DNA from 3 places in the Exiguobacterium sp. s39 genome. Region 2 is predicted to be linked to each of the others. Evidence: riboswitches for the same ligand, from Rfam matches in the RefSeq annotation. Region 2 holds a riboswitch; each other region holds the start of a gene.
What was found. Region 2 has a riboswitch for S-adenosylmethionine ahead of KNQ11_RS14165 (amino acid permease). Riboswitches for the same ligand answer to the same signal wherever they lie in the genome.

Region 1 (6,653 bases), on a different contig from region 2:
TACTCGAGTCCGTTATCGAACCCGGAGACTGCGTCGTCGATATGACTGCTGGAAATGGACATGATACACAGTTTTTAGCAGAACGCGTCGGTCCAGAAGGTCGAGTCCTTGCGTTCGACGTCCAGGCACAAGCCATCGAGGAATCGACGCGACGTCTCGACGAAGCCGGAATGTTAGCACGCGTCGACCTTTATCATGAAAGCCACATCCATGTCGGTGCCCGTCTTTCGGACGAACAACGTCCTGTCCGCGCCGGTGTCTTCAATCTCGGCTACCTGCCTGGAAGCGACAAATCAATCACGACGACAGGAGAAGAGACGCTCGAAGCACTCGATGCCCTCCTCCCGGTCCTCGCTCCCGGCGGTCTTGTCGTCCTCGTCGTCTATCACGGTCACCTGGAAGGAAAACGTGAACGCGACGCTGTCCTCGATTACGTCACAGCCCTTGATCAGCAAGATTATGCCGTTCTCCAGTACCGTTTCTTGAATCAACAAAATCATCCCCCGTTCATCATCGCGATCGAGAAAAAAGTACGCGGATGATGGGACACAAAAAAGTGATGCCCTTTTTTAGAGGCATCACTTTTATTATTTCATTCTTCAACAAGCTTAAAGAACAACATTAATTTTTCTGCAAACCGAGTGTTCAACCGTTCGAAACTAAAATGCGGAAAACCGTGTAGACGTTGTAAGTAAATCTGATCGCCACCCATTTTCCGGCATACTTCAAGCGTCAACTTGACGTCTGCGAACTGATCGTCTGGTGCATAAAAACAAGCCAAGTTCACACGCGGCAGTTTTTTTCGTTCCTCGTCATGTACGACGATCTCTTCTTCGATTTCCCGGTACTGTGCATAGGTCAGTTCACCGATGCGAACGGTATCTTCCGTACTTTGACCAAACGGCAACGTACCGAGTGGCGCATCGGGCCGGAAACGATCAAATGCACTCGCGAAGACTTGTTTGACGCCTCCGAGTTGTTTCGAAGGATGCCAATCAAATAACGGTGAAATGAACGCAAGGCTTGCGACCGGTAATTCATATTCTTGCAACAGACGATTGACGACGAGTGCGCCCATGCTACAGGCGACGATATGAATCGGTAGCTTGCGTTTCCCGGCTTCACGTAATGCTTCTTTTAACAGTTGACCATGCTCTTCAAACGAGATGCGACGTGGTGCGTCGACAAGTAATACTTCATACTCTCGTTCGAGTACCCGAATCAAGGCTTCACTCGGACGGGCACGCAGTTGTAACGGATAAACTAATACGATGATTCCTGTTGGTTGTTCAACCACAAACTCACCTCTTCACTTCATACTTCCTTTTTACGATACCTTATTTCAAACGCACACGAAACCGTCCCAAGACGGATTTCATGAGGCGACATGGCGAAGACGAATGACAGATTCTACTTGCCCAAAGACTTCTTCCGTCATCTCACTGAGTTCTTCAAAACCGAATGAGGTTAAGAACTGACGTGCTTTATAGTTACGTGCCTCCACGTATACTTCGAGTGGGACGGCTCCTTGTCGTTCGAGTTCACGGATCAGCCGTCGTCCGATTCCGTTTTGCTGATATTTCGGCAAGACGTACAGACGAATGATCTCCCACGTTCCCTCAACATCAACAGCATGAATGAAACCGACGATTTCCTCATCGATGATTCCGACATAAAAATACTCTCCCCGTGCTTCTTCCGCCGTCCGGATCGCACGAACGACTTCTTCTTGCGGATACGCCTCCTGCACGAAATGCGCTTTCGAACGTTCGGAATAGATTTCTGCATACGTATCCAACCAAGATGTGACGGCAATGTCATGAATACGTCCTGCATCAGCTGGAATAGCTTCGCGTATTTCCATAATCGGAACCCCCCTTTGTATTCATACGAATCGACTCATGTACTTTTACCCTCTTCTAGAAAAAACATTCGTTTCCTGCAAAGTTCCACGGAAACAAAAAAGTCCGAAAACCCGCGTAGGGTTTTCGGACTTTTTGATTATGCGAAACGTTTTGCTTGTTCTTCAAGAACTGCTGCTTTATCTGTTTGCTCCCATGGAAGCTCAACATCTGTACGACCGAAGTGACCGTATGCAGCTGTTTGACGATAGATCGGACGACGGAGATCAAGCATGTTGATGATTCCAGCCGGACGAAGATCGAAGTTTTCAGCAACCAATTCGACGAGTTGCGCTTCAGGAAGTTTTCCTGTACCGAATGTATCAACCGCGATTGATACTGGGTGCGCGACACCGATTGCGTACGCGAGTTGAACTTCTGCTTTGTCTGCAAGACCTGCAGCAACGAGGTTCTTCGCGACGTAACGTGCTGCGTATGCAGCTGAACGGTCGACTTTTGTTGGATCTTTACCTGAGAATGCTCCACCGCCGTGGCGTGCGTATCCACCATACGTATCAACGATGATCTTACGACCAGTTAATCCAGCATCTCCTTGTGGTCCGCCAATGACGAAACGACCAGTTGGGTTGATGAAGAATTTCGTTGCTGCGTCGATGTATTCAGCCGGGATAACCGGTGTGATGACGTGTTCTTTCAAGTCAGCTTGGATTTGCTCAAGCGTGACTTCTTCTGCATGTTGTGTCGAGATGACGATCGTATCGACACGAACTGGCTCGTTGTTCTCGTTGTATTCGACCGTGACTTGTGTTTTTCCGTCTGGACGAAGGTAGTCGAGTTGACCGTTTTTACGCACTTCTGCCAAACGGCGTGCGAGACGGTGTGAGAGCGAGATTGGAAGTGGCATGAGTTCTGGTGTTTCTTTCGTTGCATAACCGAACATGAGACCTTGGTCTCCTGCACCGATTGCATCGATTTCTGCATCAGACATGCTACCTTCACGTGCTTCAAGCGCTTGGTCGACACCAAGAGCGATGTCTGCTGATTGCTCATCGATTGATGTCAATACAGCACACGTGTCAGCGTCGAAACCGTATTTCGCGCGTGTATAACCGATTTCACGAATCGTTTCACGAACGACTTTTGGAATGTCGACGTAAGTCGATGTCGTGATCTCACCTGCAACGAGAACGAGACCTGTTGTAACAGAAGTTTCTGCCGCAACACGCGCGTTTGGATCCGCCGCGAGGATTGCATCAAGAATTGAATCCGAAATTTGGTCACAGATTTTATCTGGATGACCTTCAGTGACTGACTCCGACGTGAATAGTCGGCGATTAAGGTTTGTCATGTATGACCCTCCCAAAAAAGAATTTGACGGTGTACTCATTTCCCCTAGTTGAGTGGGACGGTAAAATGAAAAAAACCTTTCCAAGTCCAAAAAATGGTCAGGGAAAGGTTGTGCGTTCTTCCTTTACCCTCTTATCGTTCGAAGTGTTTACTTCGCTTCAGGAGAGCACCTTTTCCCTCATTAATATGTGAATTAATGTAGGACGGTTGCCGGGTTTCTTCGGGCCTTGTTCCCTCCACCTGCTCAGAATAAGAGTATCCGTTACGAATTACATGATATAAAGTTGTACCTACTCTGTCAAGCAAGGTTTCAAATTCTAGTCGAAACTTTTTGAAAGAGATGTTAAACTGTTAATGCTGAAAGCGTTTCCAGATAAATAGAAATCAGCACCAGAAAATGATTGCTCTCTCTTTAGTATGTCATATATAATAAATGTGTCATACTAAATACAGTGAGCCAAAACCAACGTAGGGGAAAGGTGGGGTCAGGATGCCGATGACGGTCCTGAATATCGAAGAACTACTCAAGAAAGAGCATGTGTTCAAACAACTATCTGTTGCTGAACTTGTCGAACATGCGATTCGAAACGAAGAAGGTGTCCTTGCTGAGAACGGCGCATTATCTGTAGAAACGGGGAAATTTACAGGTCGTTCACCAAAAGATAAGTTCATCGTCCGTGATTCTTCCTGCGAGTCTCACATTGATTGGGGTCATGTCAACCAACCAATGGATGGAGACAAATTTGAACAATTGTTGCAAAAGGTTCTTCGTTACATGAACGAAGCCGATCAGCTCTACTACACAGAAGCTGCTGCTGGAGCAGATACGCACTTCACCCTTCCGGTCCGTGTGCTCACACAATACGCTTGGCATAACCTGTTTGCCAAACAACTTTTTTTACGCGAGTATCCTGAAGTGGCTGCCTTCGAACCGTTCACGGTCGTCTATGCGCCACATTTCAAAGCAGATCCTGCCGTTGACGGAACGAACTCTGAGACGTTCATCGCGATGTCGTTCGAACACCGGATCGTCTTGATCGGTGGAACGGAATACGCGGGAGAAATCAAAAAATCAATCTTTTCCGTCATGAACTATCTCTTGCCACAAGAAAATGTCCTTTCGATGCACTGCTCGGCAAACGTCGGACACGAAGGCGACGTCGCCTTGTTCTTCGGTCTATCCGGTACTGGTAAGACCACCCTCTCAGCAGACGATAGCCGTCAATTGATCGGCGACGATGAGCATGGTTGGTCGCACGACGGTGTCTTCAACATCGAAGGTGGATGTTATGCAAAGACCGTTAACTTATCACGCGAAAAAGAACCGCAAATCTTTGACGCGATCCGTTTCGGAACCGTCCTTGAAAACGTCGTGCTCGACGAAGCCCGTCACCCTGATTACGATGACACATCGTTGACGGAAAATACGCGTGCTGCTTATCCGATCACTGCAATCGATAATATCGCTGTTCCGTCACGTGCTGGTCACCCGAAGACGATCGTCTTCTTGACGGCTGATGCGTACGGTGTCTTGCCTCCGATCAGTAAATTGACGAAAGAACAAGCGATGTATCACTTCCTATCAGGATATACATCAAAACTCGCTGGAACAGAACGTGGGGTCACGGAACCGGAAGCAACGTTCTCAACATGCTTCGGTTCACCATTCCTTCCACTGATGCCTGAAAAATATGCGACGATGCTGGGCGAATTGATTGATCGTCATGGTGTCACTGTTTATCTCGTCAACACAGGCTGGACAGGTGGTGCTTACGGAACAGGTAGCCGCATGAAGCTATCCTATACACGGACGATGGTCAACGCTGCCGTCAACGGTACACTCGCAACGATTCCAACAGAAGAGCACCCGATTTTCGGACTTCATATGCCACTGGAAGTTCCAGGTGTTCCAAGCGAGTTACTCAATCCAGTACGCGTCTGGTCGAATCCGGACGAATACGACACACAAGCGCGGTCGCTTGCTGAGAAATTCCAACATAATTTCCTTCGCTTCGAAAGTGCGACGGATGCGATCAAGTCAGCTGGTCCACGCCTATAAAAAAAGAGCCTTCGGGCTCTTTTTTTATAGGATAGAATCCGTTCTTTCTTGAAGATGTGTTTCTTTTTGTTTAAGCCATTCCTGACTTTCTGCTAGTAGCGCATAGGCTCGTGGAAGTGAGACACCTAAACGTTGACTGAGTAGTTCGAACTGATCAAAATCACCGCGATCTGCACTGATCACAAGCACTAAACAATCCCGGAATGGATGATCTTTTCCTTGTAGGACAACCTTCAAGGAATCTTCGATTGGTAATTGACCAATGATGTCGTCGATATCCACAGACAATAACGCATCAATATGTGACAGCAATCCGATCATGTAGGCACTCTCTGACTTCAACGTGCGTGTTTCTTTTGCAAATAGCTCGCAAAGCTTAGCACAATGTAAAGAAGACCGGAGTAACTCATTTGACCATTCGTAAGGACTAGCAAGCTTCATCTCACGCAAGACGATTAACGAAATCCAGCTTTTGAGTTGCGAGAAGCCAAGTAGTGAAATGGCTTGACGAACAGAGCTGACTGTATTTCGTAATCCCATTCCTGGAGAATTGATCAGTTGCAGTACTTGAATGCTGATATACGGATTTGCTTCAATCTCATCAATGACTTCATCGTATTTTTCATCCGTATCGAGCCATTTTAGCATCTTCAGCAATACCGGCAATTGAGGAGGGACAGCTTTTCCCTTCATCAACATCGGCTTAGCATAAAAATAGCCTTGGAACCAGTCATATCCCATTTCAAGACAACGTGTGTGATCTTCATGTGTCTCGACTCGTTCGGCAAGCATCTTGATATGGGGATAATTACGCCGGACGATATGCAGGATCGCACTTTGCTCGCGAGGAGAAATCGCCTCGATGTCGATTTTAATTAAATCAATTAGCGCGAATAATTCTGTTCCATGTTGACGAAGTAAATCGGTCACAAAATCATCGAGTGCTAGTGTAAAACCTGCTTCTTTCCAACTGTGCAACACAGATAACATCTCTGTATCGATATCAACAGTTTCTAAAATTTCGATAACGAACCGTTTTGGATCTAAATAGTGAATCAGATCACTTTTCAAGAGATCCGCTGTAAAGTTGACGAAAAGTTTTTTACCTTCAGCGACATGCTCTACACCCATATGAACGAGTGTATTCGTTAAAACATCCATTGTCGCTAGATCACCGTCGAATACATTCATTTGTTTGACGGAACGATACAGCAACTCGAATGCATCAACTGCTCCGATTCGGTCAACGATGGGTTGACGTGCTAGTAAGATATCCATCGTCCTCCATCCCCCTCTACATTACTCATATGGTTCTAATTATATCAAAATTTATTTTTCAGGAAGTTTATTGTTTTTTACAACGAATCAATATTCTTTTTTTCCCA
Region 2 (6,653 bases):
GTGTCAAACCGAAGAACGAACCGCTGACATCCGGATTCCAAAGCGGCGCACGTTCACCGGACAAGTAAGGATGGAACAATAGCCCGTCGGATCCAGGACGGACGCGTTCGGCAATCTTCGTCAAAACAGCGTACGGATCGATGCCAAGGCGTTTTGCTGTCTCGACTTCTGCTGAAGCGAGTTCGTCTCGGATCCACCGTAAGACCATTCCACCATTATTAACGGGTCCGCCGATGACCCAGTGGTCCTCGGTCAGCGCGTAACAGAACGTACGTCCCTTTTCATCGGTCTGCGGACGATCAATGATCGTTCGGATGGCACCGCTCGTTCCGATCGTGATCGCAATTTCCCCTTTGCGAATCGCGTTGACACCTAAGTTAGAAAGGACACCGTCACTGGCACCGACTAGGAACGGCGTATCGATGGAGAGTCCCATTTGTCGTGCGTAATCAGCATTTAGTTCGGTACATGTCGTCGTCGTCGGTACGGGTTCCGATAAGTAGCTTGCATCGATCCCTGCGACGTGTAACGCGCCCGTATCCCAGCCTAATTCATGAATGTTGAAAAGACCGGTCGCTGAAGCGAGAGAGTGGTCGATGACATATCTGCCGAACAGTCTTTGGAACACGAATTCCTTGATCCCGACATATTTTTTCGTTTGAGCATGGAGCTCCGGACGATCTTCGACGAGCCAACTGATTTTGCTGAGCGGTGACATCGGATGAATCGGTGTTCCGGTCCGGTGATAGATCGATAGACCATATTGTTCCTTGATCTTGTTCGACCATGCTTCACTCCGACTGTCTGCCCACGTGATGCAGGCAGTCAATGGTTGATGCTGTGCGTCCATTGCGATCAAGCTGTGCATAGCACTACTGAACGCGACGAACTTTGGTGGCATGCTCGGATGACGTTTCGTGATCAAGCGGATTGATTCGAGTACAGCATCAAAAATTTCTTCCGGATCCTGCTCCGCCGTCGAGCGATTTGGTGTATGGAGCGGGTAACCGACGTTCGTTTGTCCGATGACCTCTCCTTTTGTCGTAAATAAGACCGCTTTCGTACTCGTCGTTCCGATATCGACGCCTAACATATATTCAGTCATGTGAATCGACTCCTTTCGACATCATTTGTTGCGTTTTCCAGAGATCTTCGACTTCCTGGACGTCATCAAAGTTCTGATGTAAGGAAGCAACCATCCGTTCACGGTCGCCTGTCTCGATCGCTTCGATGTACAAGGCGTGGTTCGCGAGGATGCGTTCGAAGTCTTCGATGTCTTCCTCGAATCGTACCCGCATCGATAGGAGGATGAAACTTTCCATGACCGGTTTGAGATTTTGCCAAATCATGCTGACATATCCATGATCAATCGAGCGGATGATCGTTTCATGAAACAGTACATCCTGGAAGGAGAATTCATCGGCATCCTTGTATTTGATGGCAACCTTCATCATTTCGAGAATTTTACTGAGCTCTCGGACGAGTTCTGCCCGTTCGATTTTGACGAGTCGTTCGAAGACGAACGTTTCGATGAGTAGCCGGACATCATAGATTTCCTGAATGTCGCGCTCAGACAAACCGACGACGACTGCTCCCATCCGCTCGAGACGAATCAATTGTTCGGATGCAAGGACCTTTAATGCATCACGGACAGGCGAGCGACTGACTGAAAAATCAGAGGCTAATTTGTTCTCAGATAAGATGTTACCGCTTTCAATCCTTCCTGAAATGATGCGCATCCGTAGCTCGTGTGCAACACGATCTCCGGCGGAAGCTTTTGATAACCACTTCAAGGGGTATAACATTTCTGACATGGAATCACCTGATTTCTAAAGTGAGTATACTTGTATACAAGTTAGTATATACGTTTTTTTCTAAAATGCAAACGCTTAACTTAAAACGGATCGATCCACGCAGAAATCAGGAAATCGGTTCCAAATATGTTAGGGTGAAGGAGTAAGCAACGCACAGAACGGGTAAGGAGGAGATAGTACATATGAACATGTTAGTTGTAGGTGCAGGGGCAGTTGGAGGCTATTTCGGAGGTCGTCTTGCTGAGCAAGGGGAGCAGGTGACATTCCTCGTCCGTTCGAATCGATATGAACAACTACAAAAAACAGGACTACACATCACTAGTCCTCATGGCGATATGACGATTACGCCTCAGTTGATAACACGAGACATGCGACTGGATCGTGCATTTGATGTCATCTTGCTTTCGACGAAAGCCTATCACTTAGATGACGTCCTACAGGACATCGCGCCATTCGTTTCGAGCGAGACGTATATCATTCCTTTGTTGAACGGCATGCAGCACATTCGACGATTAACAGAAGTCTTTGGAGAAGATCGAGTTTTGGGTGGTCTTTGCTTTATTGAGTCGACGCTTGATGCAGAAGGGCGCATTGTACAGACAAGCCCGTCGCATCGGCTGCTATTTGGTTCACGAACCGGTAAACCAACAGCGCGTCTAGAGAAAATCGCAGCGTGTTTTGCGAAAGCGAAGGCACCAATGAAGTATTCGATGCATATCATGGATGACATGTGGCAAAAGTATCTCTTCATTTCGACATTCGCGGGCGTGACGACGCTATTTCGCTCAGCAATCGGTCCGATTCGGGAAGAAGCTGTTGGACGTCAAATGATCCTAGACGTCATGGCGGAAGCGAAACAGGCGATGGAAAAACAAGGGGCAGTCTTTAATGACGATGTAGAAGCGGTCTTGCTGAAGCAGATGCATGCAATGGAAGATACGATGAAATCATCGATGTTACGGGACATGGAAAAGGGTCAGCCCGTCGAAGTGGAACATTTTTTCAGTGAATTATTAAAGCCTGCTACGACTGATCAGATGCATGCCTTGAAATTAGTCGAAGCGAATTTACGCATGTATCTCGAAACGACTAAATAGTCACATTTTTCTATTTTAGAAAAATGATGGTGTGGTGCAAATGTTTCGTTTTGATGACGAAAGACCTGTTTCCCTTAGGAATCGTTGACTTCCGAAATAAAGTTCATCTATTCTTAATGAGATTGAAAAAAACTGATAATATATTTTTCCGTATTTTTTTCTTGCAAGGACGAATGAAGCAGACGAGAGGGGAAGTTTATCCATTATGAAACGTATTATTATTCGTGCAGGTATGACACCATTCGAACAGTTCGATGCTCCTTATTTGATGAAACATAATTCCATTGGAGGAAACGTTGGAAATCTTATCTATCAATACAGTATCTTTCGGACGTTGATGACAGAAGGTACGACGATTACACCTGACTATTACTATTACGACGAAGAACGGGCAGACGAAATCAATGCCAACTTTGATCTTTATGTCATTCCGTTAGCGGATGCATTCCGAAAAGAATTCGTACCGACGTTACGGAAATATACACGTCTCATCAAAAAATTAAAAATTCCAGTCGTCGTCATCGGTGTAGGGTTACGTGCACCGTTTGAACCAGACTTAGATGGTGGATTCCCATTCGATGAAGATGTCAAAGCGTTCGTCAGTGCCGTTCTCGAGCGCTCGAGCATGCTAGGTCTTCGCGGGGAGATCACGTCGAAATACTTAACACGTCTTGGTTTCCGCGAAGGGATCGATCATCGCGTTATCGGATGTCCTTCGATGTACGCGTTCGGTCGTGATTTGAACATTCGCGAAACAAATATCACGTCCGAGTCGATGATTACAGTCAACTCGTCACGTTTGGCACCACAAAACGTTCTTGATTTCATTACGCGCGGGATGGAAGAGTATCCGAATCACTACTTCATTCCACAGTGGATGAAGGAACTGAAGTTGACGTATACAGGAACGCACCCAATCGCAGACTTGTCCGTGACGAACTATCCGGTGAAGATGTCGAATCCTGCTTATATGAACGATCGTGTCCGTTTCTTCTTGAACGCACAGACATGGTTTGATTTCATCGGTCAAGCAGACCTCAGTTTTGGAGCTCGTTTACACGGAAACATCACAGCGACACTTGCGGGTACGCCGAGTATCCTCATTCCAAAAGATGCACGGATGCGCGAATTGACGGATTACCATCAGTTGACGCACATTTGGGCGAACGACATCAAAGCGGATACACAATTATCCGACGTCGTAGCAAATGCTGACTTCCAAAGTCCGGCACGTGTTCAAGCGCGTAACTTCGACAACTTCGTTGACTTCTTGAACGTGAACAATCTTGAGCATATTTATCAAGAGACGAACTATCCTGAGAATGTACCGTTTGACCGTCAAATGGCGCAAACCGAGTTGCTCCCACCAGTCCAGCCGATTTCTGGCGTAAGTCTTGAGGAAGCAGTCGCTCGTTTTGAACGGTTCTTCCCGGAACAAGAGAAGAAGATTGCGGATGCGCAAAAACAAACAAAAGCACAATTAGCTGAAAAAGATAAGAAAATCAAAGCATTGCAGAAACAAACAGGAACGGCTCAAAAGGATCAAGAGATTGCGGCGCTCAAAGCGCAATTGGCTGCCCAAACGAAGAAAATGAAGCACCAGCAAGGAACATTGAATCGGAAAGCGGTTCGTGCAGCCTTGAAAACAGCGGATTTATTCGCCAAAAAGTAACCCTTTAAACATTCCGGATTGATACGATGCGGAATGTTTTTTTGATAGGAGTATTCTGAATTGTATTGACAATTTAAAAAAGACTTGATAGGGTTAGGAACAATTACATACTTATCCAGAGAGGTGGAGGGACTGGCCCTATGAAACCTCAGCAACAGGTCGAAAGATACTGTGCTAATTCCTGCGGGTGCTGCACCCGATCGATAAGATTTCCGAATTGTCGACCGACGCATCCGTGAGGATGCGTTTTTTGTTTGGAATAGTTGGAACGAGGAGGAAATGGATTCATGAAAACGAGCGGAGCGTTTCGACGCAAGATGGAATCACGTCATCTGATCATGCTGTCGTTAGGTGGTGTCATTGGAACAGGATTATTTTTAAGTACAGGTTATACGTTGGAACAAGCAGGACGCGTCGGAACGATTCTGTCTTACTTGATTGGGGCCGTCGTCGTTTACTTAGTCATGTTAAGTCTCGGTGAACTCGCCGTGCACATGCCGGAAACCGGATCATTCCATAAGTACGCAACGAAGTACATCGGACCCGGCACCGGTTATACAGTGGCCTGGCTCTACTGGCTGACATGGACGGTCGCCCTTGGTTCAGAATTCACGGCAGCAGGCATTTTGATGCAACGTTGGTTCCCGTCGATTCCTGTATGGGTGTTCAGCGCATTGTTCGCTGCGATGATCCTCGGTATTAACGTCTTGAAAGTTCGCGTGTTCGCTGAAGTCGAGTTTTGGTTTTCCGCCATTAAGGTCGTGACGATCATTGCTTTCATTTTACTCGGTGCGGGAGCAATCGTCGGCTTCATTCCACTGCAAGATGGTAGCCCGGCTCCATTCTTTTCTTCGTTAACCGAAGGCGGGTTGTTCCCAAATGGCGCTTTCGTCATCTTCATGACGATGCTTGCCGTGAACTTTGCTTACTCGGGAACGGAACTAATCGGTGTCGCAGCGGGTGAAGCAGTCGATCCGAAACGGACGATTCCGCTTGCGATCCGGACGACAATTTTGCGACTCGTCCTCTTTTTCGTCGGTACGATCATCGTGTTAGCCGTCTTATTACCAACGGATGGGAAAGGTGTACTCGAAAGTCCGTTCGTCGCCGTGTTTGAACGGATCGGAATTCCGTATGCGGCAGACGTGATGAACTTCGTCATTTTGACAGCGATCTTGTCGGCAGCGAATTCTGGACTTTACGCCGCCTCTCGGATGCTCTGGTCGCTTGCGAACGAACGCATGATTCCACGCTTCTTCGCCCAGGTGACGCCAAGTGGGGTTCCACTTCGAGCCGTATTGTTCAGCATGCTTGGCGGAGGACTTGCCTTGCTGTCTAGCATCTATGCAGCAGGAAGTGTCTATATCGCGCTCGTCTCGATTTCCGGTCTCGCTGTTGTCGTTGTTTGGATGAGTATCAGCGTTGCCCAGTATCGCTTCCGGAAGCAATTTCTTCGTGAAGGGCATACGGTCGACGAATTGGTCTATCGCACACCACTCTTTCCATTCGTACCGATCGCCGCTTTCGTCGTTTGTTTGATTTCCTTGATTGGTATCGGATTTGATCCGACACAACGAATTGCCTTGTACTGTGGTATTCCATTTATCGTGATCTGTTATGTCGTTCATGCGTTCACGAATTCTTCTCAGAAACGGAGTGTTGAAGATGTCCCGAATCAAAAATCCAGTTGATCAACGATTACAGGAAGTTCCCTTTCTTATTTTAGATGGTGCCCTTGCAACCGAACTTGAACAGAAGGGATTCGACTTGAACGACCCGCTTTGGTCAGCACGTCTCTTGATCGAAGCACCGGAACAAATCGAACACGTCCATCGTGACTACTTTGAAGTAGGTGCCGATGTTGCGATCACTTCAAGCTATCAAGCAAGTATCGAAGGGTTCAAGCAACGTCATATCACGACAGAGGAAGCACAGGCGCTGATCCGACAAACGGTCACCTTGGCGCAAAACGCACGTACGCGTAGCGGAAAGAGTGACGCATTGATCGCGGGATCAGTGGGTCCTTATGGTGCCTACTTAGCAGATGGTTCTGAGTATCGCGGTCATTAT
Region 3 (6,653 bases), 180 kb from region 2:
TGACGGTCAGTACCGAACAGACGGCACAGTGGGTTGCAGAAATCGTCGTTCCTCCGACGGATCAGCCGATCGTCGATGAATTGTTCACAAAACATTTACGTGCTTTGATTGAAATCACGATCTCACGACCTGATAATGACCCTGCCGCGATGATCGTCACGCCTCTTGAACGGACTGTCTTAAGCGAAAACGTCTCGTATGTCTTCACAGGTAAGATGGTCATGATGAAAAATGATTTATCTGAATCGATCTTACGCGAAGTCGTCGAAGATGGATTCGCTGGCGAAGAACTCGTTCAGGAGTATAAGGATCGTCGTTCAAAACGTGGTGCCCATATCACAAGTATCGCTAAAGAAACGTTCAAACAATATTTGACAGAGCATCCGAACACGCCCGTCTCTTAAGGTTTTTCGACCTCGTCCGTGATGTGGTCCGCTACGTTGATTCGATCAATCGTATAGCGATCCGTATGATGGATATAATTCGCACACGCGTTTTTCAAAGGTGTCCGGTAACTAAATGTCGCGTCAATCGATGATAATGCTGCCTTGATCGTATGCGAGTGACAGACGATTAGAATTCGTTTCCCTTCATACATGCGTGTCACTTCCTGTAGCGCCTCGAACACGCGATCCTGGATGGCTTGTTCCGTTTCAAGACCCGGCACAAGCGTCGTATCGTTCGCTTGAACGGCCTCGTAAATCGCTGCGACTGGTTCACCGGAAGCGGCTCCGAATTCGCGTTCGACAAGTCGCTCGTCTGTAGCTGTAATCGCTAAACCAACAGCACGACCGATGATTTCTGCTGTCTCAACGGCACGCGACAAGGGACTTGCTAACAAGACATCCCACTTTTCATTCGATAGATAAGCGGCACTGAGTTCCGCTTGTCTTCTTCCTGTTGCATTCAACGGGATATCTTCTCTTCCCTGAATCCGTTCGTTTAAGTTCCAATCCGTCTGACCATGCCGTACTAAACAAATTTCAGTCATGTCTCTGTCTCCCTCATTTAAGAAATATGACTGATTGTATCATGTTTTCCATTCGCAAGTTGTCGCGGTGGCAACAGTAGTACCTGGCAGGTGAAACGTTCAATTCGTTCAAGCAATCGCTCGATCTTTAACGGATTTTCCGTCTGAGCGAAACTGGCAAGTGAGTGGGTGCCATTCGGAAAGGAAAACAAACGAACATCTGCTCCGACATCTGCTCCCTTCTCAACGAAATGCAAGGCTTGAGAAAATGGGACGATTGGATCTTTTTTACCGTGCAAGAGCATGATGGGCGGGGCATCCGATGTTAGGTGCGTGACGGGTGAGACGTGCGTCATCAGCTTACGCCATTCTTCTCGTCCCCCCTTATAGAACTTAATGTGGGCAATCCAAGTTTGAATGAAATTAAACAACAAAAAGTTCGTCGGTGGATATAAAGCGATCACACCACTGATCAATGGCATGTGCCGCTCATCGCGCTCACCAACGAAAGCAGATGGGGCAAGTGCCGTCGTCAGCATGAGTGCGGCTCCAGCTGAGTCTCCCCATACCATCATCCGTCCTCTTAGAATGCGAAGACCCTCTGCTTCCTTATTCAAAAAACATAACGCATCCCGTACATCTTCGAGGTTATCCGGAAAATAACTGCCCTCTTCGAACAAACGATACTCAATACTACAGACGGCAACTCCGAGTTCAAGCAGACGGTCGACGATTGGACTAAAGCAAAACATGTCATCGCGCTCTCCACGAACGAATGCACCACCGTGTGCATAGATGGCAACTGGAAACGGTCCTTCTCCCGGTGGATAATAGAGATCGAGCTGTAAGATGCGGTCTCCCACCTGTTTGTAGGTGAGCGTCCGCGGTGCAAGTTGTTTTTCTGTGAGTGGCAAGGCGGGTTCGGTCCATCGAAGCAATGCACCATAATTGTTCCAGATACTCGCTCCCGCTGCTGCCGTCGTCAATAACGCAGCTCCCCCCATTAGCCATGCAGTTTCACGTTTCACTTGATCACCTCCAAAAGACGTGCCAGTTTCTTCACTTTATTATCCTTCTACCCCGTTTTAAAAGAAGTCGAACGTCTCGGTATTCGTACTTGACGCTTCACCAGCGTTCCGCTATAGTGAGAAAGTCCAAATCGGAATAATTACGTTTTAATAATGGAGGTATCATATAATGAAAAAAATCATTCCTGCTTTAACAGTCGCTTTCGCAAGTGCAAGTGTTCTCGCTGCTTGCGGTTCGAATACCGATTCATCGACTTCAGATAAAACCCAGACAGAAGTCTATGCATCAACGTTCGCGACGGCTGCTATTGCCCGCGAAATCGGAGGGGATCAAGTCAACGTCAAGATGATCGTCCCACCTGGAGCAGACCCCCACTCTTACGAGCCGACGTCAAAACAACTCACCGAGATTGCTAAGGGCGACTTGTTCCTCTTAACCGGTACGACGCTCGAGCCGTATTCGAAAAAAATCCAGGAGAGTCTAAAAGGCACGGATGTCCGCTTCGTCGAGACGAGTAAGGACGTCAACTTGCTAGAATCGGATGCTACACTTCATGCACATGAAGAAGAAGGGCATACAGAAGACGAACACGCTCACGAAGAAGAAGGGCATGATGATCATACAACGGACGAACATGCGCATGAAGAAGAGGGGCATGACCACGGAAAATACGATCCACACGTCTGGCTCGACCCTGTCAACGCAAAAGCAATGGCACGTTCGATCACAAGCGCTTTATCAAAAGAAGCTCCAAAAGACAAAGCAACGTTCGAAAAAAACTTGAAAACGTTCGATCAGCAAGCTGATGAATTGGACGAACAATTTAAACAAGCCGTCGCTGATGGATCGAAAAAAGAACTTCTCGTTACGCATGCCGCTTATGGTTACCTCGCAGAACGATATGGTTTCACACAACTGCCGATTGCGGGAATTTCTCCTTCCGATGAACCGTCACAAAAGCAACTGGCCGCTTTAGTGAAAGAAGCACGGATGCATGATTTGAAATACGTCGCGTTCGAAGAGACGGTCTCACCGAAGGTCGCACGTGTCATCCAAAAAGAAATCGGAGCTGAATCCGTGACGATTCATAATCTAGAGTCGGTCACGAAAGCGCAACAAAACAGCTCGTATTTCAAGTTGATGGAAGAAAACGTCCAAACATTGAAAAAGGCACTTCAGTAAAGTACAGTTGACACGCGTTACTCAATGCGGTACGGTAAGAAACGTGTTTTACAACAATTGAATGACTTCTTTTTATCGCGAGAAACGGAGGGACTGGCCCAATGATGTTTCGGCAGCGGACGATTTGATTCGTACTGTGCCAAATCCAGCAAGCGAAAGCTTGAGAGATAAGAAGAGCGTCTTTATTTCATAAAGACCTCCTTCTTTCTTGCGAAGGGGTCTTTTTTTGTATCTTTGAGAAACGAGGTGTCAACAATGAATGAAACGATCACGCCTAACAAATGGGCACTGCTTCCCCTCGTCGTATTCCTAGTTCTCTTCATCGGAGCCGGGATCTTCTATGACGACTTTTACAAATTTCCGATCCTTATCGCCGCACTGATCGCTTTGATTTTTGCTGCAATCACGACGAAAGGATCCATCAATCAAACGGTCGAACGAATCGCAACGGGTGCCGGAAATCCTGATATCATGATCATGGTCTTCATCTTCTTACTAGCCGGTACGTTTTCTGGAACAGCAGAAGCAATCGGCGCCATCGATGCGACCGTTAATGCTGCTTTGACGTTCCTACCTCCGTCGCTCCTCATGAGTGGTCTGTTCATCATCGCTGCCTTCATCTCAATGGCAATGGGGACATCGACTGGAACGATTGCTGCACTCGCGCCAATCGCCTTCGGTATTCATGAAGCGACAGGCATCAACGTTGCGATCGCAGCGGCTGCTGTCGTTGGTGGATCGATGTTCGGCGATAACTTGTCGTTCATCTCGGATACGACGATTGCCGCCGTCCGGACCCAAAAAACGAACATGCGCGATAAATTCCGGACGAACTTCATGATCGTCCTACCGGCTGCTATTTTGACGGTCATCCTACTCGCATTCGTTTCTGGTTCTGGTGACGTCGTCGAAGCAAAAGCATTTGAATTCTACAAGTTGATTCCATATCTCGCTGTCATCGTCCTTGCACTATTTGGCGTCAATGTCATTCTTGTCTTAATTGGTGGTACGTTACTCACCGGCATCATCGGTATGATTGATGGTAGTTTCGGCTTGAGTGGCTTCGTCCTCTCGATGTCTGAAGGAATGATGGGCATGGCGGAGATCTCCATTTTGACGCTCCTCATGGGTGGTCTCGTCAGCTTGATTACGTTCAACGGTGGAATCGCCTTCTTAAAAGAGACGCTGACACGCAAGATTTCACAGCGTCGTGGTGCCGAATTCAGTATGGCGGCACTCGTTAGTGCAACGAATCTCGCGACTGCAAACAATACGATCTCGATTCTCGTCGCTGGACCACTGGCAGCTGAAATCGCCGATACGTATGAAGTCGATCGAAAAAAATCGGCGAGTATCCTTGATATCTTCTCTTGTGGTATTCAAGGCATCATTCCGTATGGAGCACAACTATTGATCGCAGCAGAATTGACGAAAACGGCTTCACCGGAACTGATTCCGTATCTGTTCTATCCGTTCCTCCTCTTCGTCTGTGGATCAATTGCCATCTTCTTCGGCTTACCACGCATGAAGAAGACAGCGACGAAGCAAGAAAAAATTTCTTCGTAACCATAAAACAGGTCCAATCGCGTCGACGATTGGACCTGTTTTATTATTTATTCTGCTTCGCTTGTCGTTCTAAGATTAAGTAAGCGATTGCCGGAAGCGGGAACTGAACGAGTCCAGCGCCTCCCCACACCCATGGATTACGTCCTGACTTTCGCGCACTAAGAAACAGACCCACTGCCTGCGTTACTAACAAGGCGCCAATGCTAAGCCAAGTACATTTGGATAGCTTTTTATTCTTTTGAGCCATCTTTTCTCCCCCTCTTTTAACACACGATTAAATCTCACGATTCTTTTCTATTTTACCTTATTTCATTCCTCCATGAGCATGGAAACGGACGTCTTCGTTCGTTCATGCTAAACTAAACGAGCAAATCTAAACTACGTTTTATGAGGAGGAGTAACACATGCAATACGCAAAACTTTCAAACGGTATTACGATTCCCCAAATCGGATTCGGTGTCTGGCAAGTAGATGAAGAGACAGAAGCACCTGCTGCTGTCGCTGAAGCATTACGTGTCGGCTATCGTCATATCGATACGGCTGCTGTCTACAAAAACGAGCGCGGTGTCGCAAAAGGAATCAAGGAAAGCGGCGTGAAACGTGAGGATCTCTTCTTAACGTCAAAAGTCTGGAACGATGATATTCGTGCCGGTCGGACGAAGGAAGCATTCGCAGAATCGCTCGAACGTCTCGAAACAGATTATCTTGACCTCTATCTCATCCACTGGCCGGTCGAAGGCTATATCGAAGCGTGGAAAGCAATGGTTGAACTGTATGAAGCAGGCAAGATCAAAGCGATCGGTGTCTCGAACTTCAAAGAACATCACCTCGATACATTGGCAGAAGAGGGCTTGATGGCACCAATGATCAACCAAGTCGAGTTGCATCCACAATTACCGCAACACGAACTGCACGAATACTTGCAAGATCACAACATTCAAGTCGAAGCATGGAGCCCACTCATGCAAGGGAAATTCCTCGAAATCAACGATTTCAAGGAAATCGCAGAGAAACACGGCAAGACACCTTCACAAGTCGTCTTACGTTGGCATCTCGACAACGGCATCGTCGCTCTTCCAAAATCCGTTACACCAGCACGCATTGCGGAAAACTTCGACGTCTTTGATTTCCAACTCGATGCTGATGATCTTGAGAAAATTGATCGTATCGCAACGGATGTCCGCCTCGGACCGGATCCGGACGAAATCGATTTTTAATCTGGCGATTCACATAAAAGATGAGGCTGACTCAAAAGTCCGTTTCCACAAAGAGAAGGGTGGCAGAACGATGATCTGCCACCCTATCTCGTAACAAAAAGAATGACGCGTTTCACGCAACTCCTACAGGAAAAAGCGCATCTTTGCGCTGTAAGACAAACAAGACCCGTTTTCCTGCTTGAATAAAGCAGGAAAATTGGCTTGTGTCTCGTCTGAGTAAAGGGCGTGAAAAGACGCGGCATTCTTTTTTGAGTCAGCCTCTTGATTCATCTGAACGACGAGAGACCCGTTTCCAGTCTACGACTCGGAAGCGGGTCTCTTTTTTATGCTTTAAGCTGTTCAGACATAATAAATTAAAATCGTATCTTCCGCTTCTTCTGCCTTTTGAAAATAGGCACGTAAATCGGCGAACTGTTCCCAGATATCCTCGAATTCGCCCGGTGTTCCGGCTTCATCATGAATCGAAGCGAGTGCCCGTTGATCAAAATTCCGCATCACCTCAGCCGAGATGATGAGGAGTGGCAAGGGCAGAATACCGACAATCGCCGCTTTCTCCTCATTGACGATCAACTCTTCGCCAACGATCGCTCGTCCCAGGTTGTAATGTGTGTCTTGATCAATATAGATATCGATTTGATTCATCAAATGATAGATGGCGTTCGTCTGTTCGAGGGCGAACAATTGTTCAT

Region 1: linked by a shared signal. The riboswitch ahead of metK (methionine adenosyltransferase) and the one ahead of KNQ11_RS14165 (amino acid permease) in region 2 are both predicted to bind S-adenosylmethionine.
Region 3: linked by a shared signal. The riboswitch ahead of KNQ11_RS13295 (Na+/H+ antiporter NhaC family protein) and the one ahead of KNQ11_RS14165 (amino acid permease) in region 2 are both predicted to bind S-adenosylmethionine.

What each region holds. Positions count from the first base shown of each region.
Region 1 covers NZ_JACSNA010000001.1:1,704,218-1,710,870, forward strand. The annotation lists gene mnmM (tRNA 5-(aminomethyl)-2-thiouridylate-methyltransferase MnmM) at 1-542, shown strand, start outside; gene KNQ11_RS08925 (serine aminopeptidase domain-containing protein) at 593-1,297, opposite strand; gene KNQ11_RS08930 (GNAT family N-acetyltransferase) at 1,376-1,864, opposite strand; gene metK (methionine adenosyltransferase) at 2,002-3,210, opposite strand; SAM riboswitch class I at 3,339-3,465, opposite strand; gene pckA (phosphoenolpyruvate carboxykinase (ATP)) at 3,700-5,268, shown strand; gene KNQ11_RS08945 (EAL and HDOD domain-containing protein) at 5,293-6,546, opposite strand.
Region 2 covers NZ_JACSNA010000003.1:190,278-196,930, reverse strand. The annotation lists gene gntK (gluconokinase) at 1-1,105, opposite strand, end outside; gene KNQ11_RS14180 (GntR family transcriptional regulator) at 1,098-1,814, opposite strand; gene KNQ11_RS14175 (ketopantoate reductase family protein) at 1,997-2,911, shown strand; gene KNQ11_RS14170 (polysaccharide pyruvyl transferase family protein) at 3,117-4,583, shown strand; SAM riboswitch class I at 4,692-4,793, shown strand; gene KNQ11_RS14165 (amino acid permease) at 4,871-6,274, shown strand; gene mmuM (homocysteine S-methyltransferase) at 6,249-6,653, shown strand, end outside.
Region 3 covers NZ_JACSNA010000003.1:12,507-19,159, forward strand. The annotation lists gene KNQ11_RS13275 (YwpF family protein) at 1-404, shown strand, start outside; gene KNQ11_RS13280 (histidine phosphatase family protein) at 401-991, opposite strand; gene KNQ11_RS13285 (alpha/beta hydrolase) at 1,009-1,998, opposite strand; gene KNQ11_RS13290 (metal ABC transporter solute-binding protein, Zn/Mn family) at 2,168-3,181, shown strand; SAM riboswitch class I at 3,251-3,355, shown strand; gene KNQ11_RS13295 (Na+/H+ antiporter NhaC family protein) at 3,437-4,747, shown strand; gene KNQ11_RS13300 (hypothetical protein) at 4,791-4,994, opposite strand; gene KNQ11_RS13305 (aldo/keto reductase) at 5,152-5,964, shown strand; gene KNQ11_RS13310 (hypothetical protein) at 6,304-6,653, opposite strand, start outside.